3 regions of the Pseudomonas sp. KH_046_1 genome follow, and region 1 is predicted to be linked to each of the others. Evidence: predicted binding sites of a transcription regulator. Region 1 holds the regulator's gene; each other region holds the start of a gene.
What was found. Region 1 encodes FliA, which starts transcription of late flagellar genes. Its sites were predicted from a motif close to CTAAAGTTTNNNNNNNNNNNGCCGNTAA; they were not measured.
Positions count from the first base shown of each region.

Region 1 (3,278 bases):
GGCATGAATCTGCGGACCTTCACCCTGAGAGAGATGTTTTTGTGGATCTTTTTCTGCAAGCATCGCTTCGCGGTCATGCTCGATGCCCGCAAAGCGGTCCACCTGACTGGCCATCAGCACGAGCTTGAGCAGGTTGCTTTCAACTTCGGTGACCAACTGGGTCACACGCTTGATCACCTGGCCTGTGAGGTCCTGGTAATCCTGGGCGAGCAGGATGTCGTTGAGGTTGCCCGACACCGCGCGATTGTCCGTGCCGCTGCGCACCAGGAATCCGTCGACCCGCCGGGCCAGTTCGCGGAACTCTTCAGCGCCGACCTCACGACGCATGAACCGTCCCCAGTCCGCGCTCAAGACCTTGGCTTCATCCGCCAGGCCATTGACCAGCGGCGTGGCACTTTCCACCAGATCCATGGTGCGGTTGGCCGCTGCCTCGGTCAGCTTCACGACATAGCCCAGACGCTCGGTGGCGTCGGTGATCTGCGACACTTCTTCGGCTTGCGGCATGTGCGGGTCAATCTGGAAATTGACGATCGCGCTATGCAGTTCGCGAGTGAGCTTGCCCACTTCCTGATACAGGCCGCGGTCACGGGTCTGGTTGAGCTCATGGATCAATTGCACCGCGTCGCCGAACTTGCCTTTTTCAAGGCTGGCGACCAATTCGACGGCGTGTTTTTTCAGGGTCGACTCAAAGTCGCCCAATGAAGTTTCGTTATTGCCCATAGCTCCCCCGTGGCGCACTCATCAACCGATGCGTTCGAAAATCTTCTCGATTTTTTCTTTCAACGCCTGGGCCGTGAAGGGTTTGACCACATAGCCGTTAACACCGGCCTGGGCCGCTTCGATGATCTGCTCGCGCTTGGCTTCAGCGGTCACCATCAGCACCGGCAAGTGCTTGAGCTTTTCATCGGCACGCACGTGGCGCAGCAGATCGATACCGGTCATGCCAGGCATGTTCCAGTCCGTTACCAGAAAGTCGATGCTTCCGCTGTTGAGCACCGGAATGGCGGTTGTGCCATCGTCGGCCTCGACGGTGTTGGTGAACCCAAGGTCACGCAGCAGGTTCTTGATGATCCGCCGCATCGTTGAGAAGTCATCAACGATGAGGATTTTCATGTTCTTGTCCAATTCGACCTCCAAGCAGTCTTAAACGCGCCCAGCACCTGGACGCGCCATTTCAATCAATCCGGCAAAGCACTCGATGACTGTCTGGAGCACAACAGATCGCGACCGGCGCAGTTCAACACCACACCGGCCTCGTTCGCAGTGTCCCCCACACTGCCTTCAGCGCGCTCGCCACTCCCCCAAACGCCCCCGCAAACGGGCCGCGCACTGGCTGTGTAACTGGCTGACCCGAGATTCGCTGACCCCCAGGACCTCACCGATTTCCTTGAGGTTCAACTCTTCGTCGTAGTACAGCGCCAACACCAGTCGCTCACGCTCCGGCAAATTGGCAATCGCATCCGCCAGCGCAGCCTGGAAGCGTTCATCTTCCAGGTCGCGTGACGGTTCGATATGAGCACTCGCGCCATCCTCGTGCAGCCCTTCGTGTTCGCCGTCCTGCAACAGATCGTCGAAACTGAACAGCCGGCTGCCCAGGGTGTCGTTCAAAATCCCGTAGTAATCGTCGAGACTCAATTGGAGTTCGGCCGCAACTTCGTGATCTTTAGCGTCACGGCCGGTTTTCGCTTCAATCGAGCGAATGGCGTCGCTGACCATGCGTGTATTGCGGTGAACCGAACGTGGCGCCCAGTCCCCCTTGCGCACTTCATCGAGCATGGCGCCGCGGATTCGAATGCCCGCGTACGTCTCGAAACTGGCGCCTTTGCTGGCGTCATATTTGGTCGACACTTCAAGCAGGCCGATCATCCCGGCCTGGATCAGGTCTTCGACCTGGACACTGGCCGGCAGGCGCGCCAACAAGTGGTAGGCAATGCGTTTAACCAGCGGCGCGTAACGCTCGATCAGCTCGTACTGCGCATCACGCGCCGATTTTTTGTAGAGGTTGTAACCGCTTGCTGTCATAGAACCGGTCCTGCTGTCTGCTGCACGAGCCGCTCGACGAAAAACTCCAGGTGCCCGCGCGGGTTGGCAGGCAGCGGCCAGGTATCGACCTTCTGTGCGATGGCCTTGAATGCCAGCGAGCACTTGGAACGCGGGAACGCCTCGTAGACGGCGCGCTGCTTCTGCACGGCCTTGCGCACACTTTCGTCGTAGGGCACCGCGCCGACGTATTGCAGGGCGACGTCGAGGAAGCGATCCGTGACCTTGGTCAACTTGGCGAACAGGTTGCGCCCTTCCTGCGGGCTCTGGGCCATGTTGGCCAGGACCCGGAAGCGGTTCATGCCGTAGTCACGGTTAAGCAGTTTGATCAATGCGTAGGCGTCAGTGATCGAGGTCGGCTCGTCGCACACCACCAGCAGCACTTCCTGGGCTGCGCGAACGAAACTGACTACCGAGTCACCAATGCCCGCCGCGGTATCGATCACCAATACGTCGAGGTTGTCGCCGATATCGCTGAAGGCCTGGATCAGGCCGGCGTGTTGCGCGGGACTCAGATGCACCATGCTCTGAGTGCCGGATGCGGCCGGAACGATACGGATGCCACCGGGTCCCTGCAACAGTACATCGCGCAGTTCGCAGCGGCCTTCGATCACGTCGGCCAGGGTACGTTTGGGTGTCAGGCCCAGCAGAACGTCGACGTTCGCCAGTCCCAGGTCGGCGTCCAACAGCATGACGCGCCGGCCAAGCTCAGCCAGAGCCAGGGACAAGTTCACTGACACATTAGTTTTCCCGACGCCACCTTTGCCGCCGGTCACCGCGATCACCTGTACGGGATGCATGCTGCCCATGTTATTTCTTTACCTTGTCTTGCATAGACGGAGGCCACATTACTGGCTGCGCGTTCACAAACGGAACAATGCATGGCAGACCATCGATGTAGGTACAAAAACTGTTCATTTTTACCTCAGCCAACCTGCTTGGTCGGGCTGTGGTAGATGTCAGCGAACATGTCAGCCATGGCTTCTTCGCTGGGTTCTTCCTGCATTTGCACGCTCACGGCGCGACTGACCAACTGGTGACGACGCGGCAGATGCAAATCATCCGGGATCCGCGGGCCATCGGTCAGGTAGGCCACCGGCAACTCATGACTGATGGCAAGGCTCAACACCTCACCCAGACTAGCCGTTTCATCCAGTTTAGTCAGGATGCAGCCAGCGAGCCCGCAACGCTTGTAACTATGATAGGCGGCGGTTAGAACCTGTTTCTGGCTGGTGGTT
Region 1 is NZ_CM174481.1:1,708,998-1,712,275, reverse strand. Features, by position in the region: gene AC3IT9_RS07755 (protein phosphatase CheZ) at 1-720, opposite strand, end outside; gene AC3IT9_RS07750 (chemotaxis response regulator CheY) at 742-1,113, opposite strand; gene fliA (RNA polymerase sigma factor FliA) at 1,282-2,022, opposite strand; gene fleN (flagellar synthesis regulator FleN) at 2,019-2,849, opposite strand; gene flhF (flagellar biosynthesis GTPase FlhF) at 2,966-3,278, opposite strand, start outside.

Region 2 (3,278 bases), 1.1 Mb from region 1:
AAGCCTGCGTGGACACGGTTCATGCCCCACGGCCAGATTAGCGATTCGGCGGGGTGCCAGAGGTCGGGCATGGCGTGTTGGCGTGCGCTGTTGGCGGCCTGCTGGTGCAGTTGTTGCTGCAGCTCGTCCATCGGCATTTGCAGGTAAAGGCTGGTCAGGTACTGCCAGCGCTCACTGTGCGGGCCGTCCCAGGCATGTTGCGCCGACAGCGCCAGCCCGTTGGCCAGTAGCACCGTATTGGCCGGTTGATTGAGCCAGCGGCGCAGGGTCGGATCGTCATCGAGACGGTTCTGCTGGCGCAGTGGATGCTCGCTGTCTCGGGCGATACGCAGGACTTTCACCAGTTCGCGCTGTTCAGTGAGCAACAGTCGATAGCCCTGCTGCACCCAGATCGGCAAGCGCCAGATCTCCACCAATGCCTGGCCGATGTCCAGCAGGCGCACACCAAACAGTTGTTGTTCGACTTTGCGTGCCGACTCACCTTTATGGATGACCCGCAGTTCCCAGTCTTCGAGCAGTTCTGGATGGGTCAGCGCCAGCGGCCACAGGGGCGAAAGAAACAGCAGGCTGCCCCAGTGGATGTCCTGCCACAGGCGCGCCAGGCGACTGGCAAAAAAGCCGTTGGCCTGTTGCGTGGCGTGCTGGCTGATCATCTGCAACTGACGCAGGGCTTTGGGAATCTCGGACCGGGGTTCGGCGGGCAGGCGCGCGAGCAGTTCTTCAGTGCGCTTCAAGCCGAGACGGTTGATCGCAATCTCAAGGTTTTCCGCAGGCTCGGTCATGCTGCCATGGGTATGCCGGTTGGCTTCGCGAATCACGCTCAAGGCCAGGGCCGGACTGCCTTGCATCAAGTCAGCGATGTCGCGCAGCGAGCTGCGATTGTCGCCGATGGCCTTGCAGACACGGTCGTGGCTGGCTTGCGGAACCGGCAGGCGTACGCCATCGAGAAGCTTGACCCAGCCTTCGAGAGTGGTCGGTTTCGGGGTTGGAACGTTCGTTTCGTTAACCATGGTGGGAGGCGATCATTGTCAACATTACCTGTGCCCGGATGGGGTCAAATCAGTTTTTCGCCTGAACTGGCTATAGTCTGGCGCAGTTTTGCCGATAAGGAGAAGAAGAGATTTTTTAACTTCCGAATATGACCTTGAACCCGACTCAGTAAGTGCTCTCCTAACCTATGGCTAAAATTATCGGCATCATCGTCGTATTCGCGAGCGTGCTCGGCGGATACGTGCTTTCCCATGGCAAGATTGCCGCCCTGATCCAGCCTTTCGAGGTCATGATCATCGGCGGTGCCGCCCTCGGCGCATTTTTGCAGGCCAACCCCGGCTACATGACGATGCACGTGCTCAAGAAGTCCCTGAGCATGTTCGGATCGCGTTTCAACCACGGCTTCTATCTGGAAGTGCTGGGCCTGATCTACGAGATCCTCAACAAGAGCCGCCGCGAAGGCATGATGGCCATCGAAGGCGACATCGAGGATGCTGCCGCGAGCCCGATCTTCGCCAAGTACCCGACCGTTCTCAAGGACGAACGCATGACCGCGTTCATCTGCGATTACCTGCGAATCATGTCCTCCGGCAACATGGCCCCGCACGAGCTGGAAGGCTTGTTCGACATGGAACTGTTCAGCCTCAAGGAAGACCTGGAACACCCATCCCATGCGGTCAACGGCATTGCCGACGCCATGCCCGGTTTCGGTATTGTCGCGGCGGTACTGGGGATCGTGGTGACCATGGCTTCGCTGGGTGAGGGCGATCAGAAGTCCATCGGCCTGCACGTGGGTGCGGCACTGGTGGGTACCTTCTTCGGTATTCTCGCCGCCTACGGCTTCTTCGGCCCGCTGGCCCATTCCCTGGCCCACGATGCCAAGGAAGAACTGAACGTCTACGAAGCCATCAAGGCCTCGCTGGTGGCTTCGGCGTCCGGCATGCCGCCATCGCTGGCCGTGGAGTTCGGGCGCAAGGTCCTGTACCCGGCGCACCGTCCAAGCTTCGCCGAGCTGGAACAAGCGGTTCGCGGTCGCTAAGTCATGGAAAATAATCAGCCGATTATTATCAAGCGCGTTAAGCGCATTGCTGGCGGGCACCACGGGGGCGCATGGAAAATCGCCTTCGCCGACTTCGCCACGGCGATGATGGCGTTCTTCCTGGTGTTGTGGCTGCTGTCCACCGCCACGCCGGAACAGAAGATTGCCATCGCCGGTTACTTCAAGGACCCGATCGGCTTTTCCGAAAGCGGTACGCCCTACATCATCGATCTGGGCGGCACGCCAACCCTGGCGCCGGAAAACACCCTCAACCCCGAGGTGAAGTCCCAGCCACAACCGGACAAGGTCACCATCGATACCGACCAGGTCGAAGGCATGGCCGAGCAGGTCGAAAAAGAACGCCTCGAGCTGTTGCTGCAAGAGCTGCAGAACAAGGTCGAAGAGAACCCGCAACTACAGAAGTTCAAGGACCAGATCCTGTTCGAAATCACCCCGGACGGCCTGCGTATCCAGATCATGGACGCGGAAAACCGCCCGATGTTCGACTCAGGCTCTGCCCGCTTGAAGCCATATTTCGAAGACATCCTGCTGGCCATGGCCGACACCATCAAGGCGGTGCCGAACAAGATCAGCATCAGCGGCCACACCGATGCCAAGCCATACACCGGCACCGGTGATTTCGGTAACTGGGAGCTTTCGGCCAACCGTGCCAACGCCGCTCGGCGGGCGCTGGTGGCGGGCAGCTATCCGGATGCACAGGTGGCGCGTGTGGTCGGCTATGCCTCGTCGGCCCTGTTCGATCGCGAGCATCCGTTCAACCCGGTTAACCGCCGTATCGACATCGTGGTGCTGACGAAGAAAGCCCAGCGTGCGATCGAGGGTTCGCAAGGCGCAGAGCCTGCTACTGATGCGCCGCAAGGTTCGGCTGCTCCGGGAGCCGCACCGGCTGCACCGGTCGACCCGAATGCGTTGCCGGCTGACAAGGAACCGCTGCCGGCTCATGAACTGCGTGAGCGTCTGAATCTGTTCGACGACCCGACGCCGAAACCGGGTGAGCCAGCCAAACCGGCTGAACCGCCCAAGCACTGACCCACAAGAAAGCCGACAGCGATGTCGGCTTTTTTGTGCTTGTAAGAATGAATTCAGATCCGCTGCATTGCGAGAAAACTCAAGGAATGAGGTTTGGTCCGAGAATTGTGTAGGACGGGTCTGAGAGCCGTAAACCGGGTTTTACTTCGCTTGGGGCCTCGGTACAGTTCGCCTGTCGCCGACGAATCGGTGATCGACT
Region 2 is NZ_CM174481.1:584,671-587,948, forward strand. Features, by position in the region: gene AC3IT9_RS02565 (HDOD domain-containing protein) at 1-1,010, opposite strand, end outside; gene motA (flagellar motor stator protein MotA) at 1,178-2,029, shown strand; gene motB (flagellar motor protein MotB) at 2,033-3,079, shown strand.
Region 2: a site for FliA is predicted at 1,081-1,108, ahead of motA (flagellar motor stator protein MotA). Genes of this name have one in related genera too.

Region 3 (3,278 bases), 830 kb from region 1:
ATGGTCTCATCGTTGACGCTGTGGGCACTGCTCACCGCCGCGGCGGCACTGCGCGCCACTTCCTGGGAAGTGGCCGACATCTGGTTCATGGCCGTGGCCACTTGTTCGATCTGCGTACGCTGCCCGGCGACGGCCTGATTGCTTTGCGCGGAAACGTTTTCCACTTGCCCGGCCTGACGCTCGACTTCGCTGACGGTCTGCCCCACTCGCTCGATCAGGTCATGGATCTTTTTCACAGTGCCGTTGAACACCTCGCCCAACTCCCCTAGCTCATCGCGGCTGTGGGCGCTGAAGGTCACGGTCATGTCGCCGGCCGCCACCTTGTCCATCACCGCCCCCAGGCGCTTGAGCGTGGTGCGGGTCGAAGCGTAGAACGCGCCGTAGAGATAAAAGATCAACACAAACACGACTGACAGCGCCACGGCCTGCAAGACCATGTGTGTACGGTTCTGTTCCAGGCGTTGCTGCAACTGCGGGCCCAGATACTTCAGGGTCGCTTCGTTGAGTTGGTAAGTCTGGTCCATCAGGACGCTGACTTGATCGTAAAAGCCCTGCCACGGCGCATCGAGGGTATCGGCCATGACCACTTGTTCTTCGAACAGCTCGCTGGCTTTCTTCAAGGATGCCCGGCTGCTATCGGCCTGAGCGGCCAGGTTATCGCGTGCGGCTTTGCTGGAACCCAAGGCATCCTGCAACTTCAGGCCATACTCGGCCTGGAGCTTTTCAATCTGTGCCAGCAATTCATCGAAACGGGTACTCGAAGCCGAGTTGATGAACCCCTGCCCCAACGAATAAGACCCCATTGCCCGACCTTCGCCCAGGATCTGGGTGACCCGTGGCGTGACGAGGGTGACGAGCTCGCTCAACTGACGCATGTCGCTCTGGTTGTCGCGACTGAGGCCGGACTGGCTGGTGATGAGCTGGCTGAAAATCTGTGCGCTGCCCACCAGCTTGCCGATCAAGGCACTTTTGCTTTGCAGGGAGTTTTCCGTTTGCTGGGCCTTGAACGCGGCGATCATTTCATCGCGTTTGCCATCAAACACCGCGACCTGCTCCGGGTCGCTGGTCATCGCCGTCAGCCCTTGCAGGCGAGTCAGAATATTCTGCTCAAGGGCGCTGATCTTCGATTCGACATTGCCGGCCTTGCCGGATTGGCCGAGGCTGACATTGATCTGCACCAGATTGTTCAGGGTTTCCAGATCGCGCCGCAACGCCAGGCTGCTGCCCAACAGGTCGAGACTTTGCAGTTCGATGCGCGTGCCCTGGAATTCGCGGTAGGAGTCACGCACCAGATAGAAGTTGGTCACCAGCATCGGCACCAGGAACAGTACGCTGATCAGGCTGAACTTCATGCCGAAGCTCAGGCGGTTCATTAGTGCGACAGCGGGATAGAGCAAGCTCTTCACTGGATGTCTCCCTTCGATTTCTTATTTTTTTTATTGGCAGGCGCAGACAGGCGGCAGATAGCCACTATTCAGCGCTATCTCTGTATAACTTAAATCGGCAGAAGGTTTTGTAACTTAAGGTTAACGACAGGGCGAAGCACTTCGCACTAGTGATCGCCCTGTGGCTAAGGAGCTTGCTCTGAATGCAGCGTTAATGCAGGACCGTCCACAACGCAAAACCGGCATACCAGAGCACCGCGGCACGCAGCAGCAGCGCCCAGATGCGGTCCAGATTGTTGATACCTTCCACACCGGTCACCGGCGCCGGAATTTCACCGGCCACCAGCCCGACTTTCACGATCAATTGAGCGGCGCTGATGTTCCAGTTCAGCAGCTCATGCAGCATGACCCGACTGACCGCGACAAAATTGCCGACCAACGCCAGGCTCGCCGCCAGCAGACGCACCGGCAACCAGTCGAAGGCGTGACGCAGTTGCCCGGCGCGCTCGACCACCGCCGGGTTTTTCCCGTGTTCTTCGGCCAGCGCCAGCAACCGATAACTCAGCGCCGCGACGGGACCCAACAGGAAGTACCAGAAAATCACCGCGAAAAAGCTCTGGTAGGCCTCCCACAACAAATGTCCTTCGACCTGTTCCAGCAGCTGCTCGCCACTGTCTGCGCAGATATCCAGATCGCGCTGGGCGACATGGGCCGCGGCCTGCAGGTCCTCCCGACGCCAGGCATCGCGGAACGGCCCGAGATCGCCCAGCAGATCACCGCGCCCCAGGCTGTAGATCACCACCAGCAAATGGATCGGCAACGCCAGCAACCCGTAGGCCACCGGTTCGATGACCAGCAGCAGCAAACCCAGCAACGCCACTGGCAACAAGACCATTACCGACAACACCAGCCATGGCCGGCCAGAAAATCGCGGGCTGGCCTCAAGCTTGTTCAGCTCGTGTATCCAGCCGCTGTCTCGCTGAACCCGATGACGCAAGGCCGAGAACTTCTCGATCCACACCGCCAACAGCAACACCAGAAAACTCATCGTCCTTCCTCTTGTGCCAGGGCGGCACGATAGCGTGCCCAGTCGAACGCCGGCCCTGGATCGGTTTTGCGCCCCGGAGCAATGTCGCTGTGCCCGCAGATGCGCTCTGTAGTGATCGCCGTGAACGCCTGCTGCAACTGGCGGGTCAGGGCTGTCAATGCGCTGTACTGCGCATCGGTGAACGGCAGATCATCCGTGCCTTCGAGCTCGATGCCCACGGAAAAATCGTTACAGGTTTCCCGCCCCTCGAAGCTCGAGACACCCGCATGCCACGCACGCTCAAGACATGAAACAAACTGGGTGACGGTACCGTCACGCTCGATCAGAAAGTGCGCCGACACCCGCAAATCCGCGACCCCTTCAAAATAGGGGTGTTCGGTGACATCCAGACGATTCTGGAAAAATTCCTGCACCTTGCCGGTGGCGAACTGCGCCGGCGGCAGACTGATGTTGTGAATCACCAGCAGGGAAATTTCGCCTGCGGGGCGCGCATTGAAGTTGGGTGAGGGGCAGACATGCACACCCTGTATCCAACCGCTCGCGGGGTCCAACTGCATACATATTCCTTCAGCGGCGACTGTGTTGGCACAGTATGCCGCGATAATCCCCCGGGGCGCGATCCCTTGCCATGTTTGAGGCGCTGGAGGTTGCCGATCTCAAACAGGCGTTTGTTCAGAATCGACGGTCAACGCCGACAACGGCAGGGATTCGACCAAATGCAGGCGCCAGCACCAACGTAACGCTCTGATGCCTTGGGTTGGTCCGTGCCATGGCCCTATAATCGAGCCACTTTGTTTGTGGAGTCCGTTATGCCGAATCTACGTCTCGCCGATCTGACCGCCGAA
Region 3 is NZ_CM174481.1:875,604-878,881, reverse strand. Features, by position in the region: gene AC3IT9_RS03900 (methyl-accepting chemotaxis protein) at 1-1,406, opposite strand, end outside; gene ampE (regulatory signaling modulator protein AmpE) at 1,597-2,433, opposite strand; gene ampD (1,6-anhydro-N-acetylmuramyl-L-alanine amidase AmpD) at 2,430-2,990, opposite strand; gene nadC (carboxylating nicotinate-nucleotide diphosphorylase) at 3,243-3,278, shown strand, end outside.
Region 3: a site for FliA is predicted at 1,498-1,525, ahead of AC3IT9_RS03900 (methyl-accepting chemotaxis protein). Genes of this name have one in related genera too.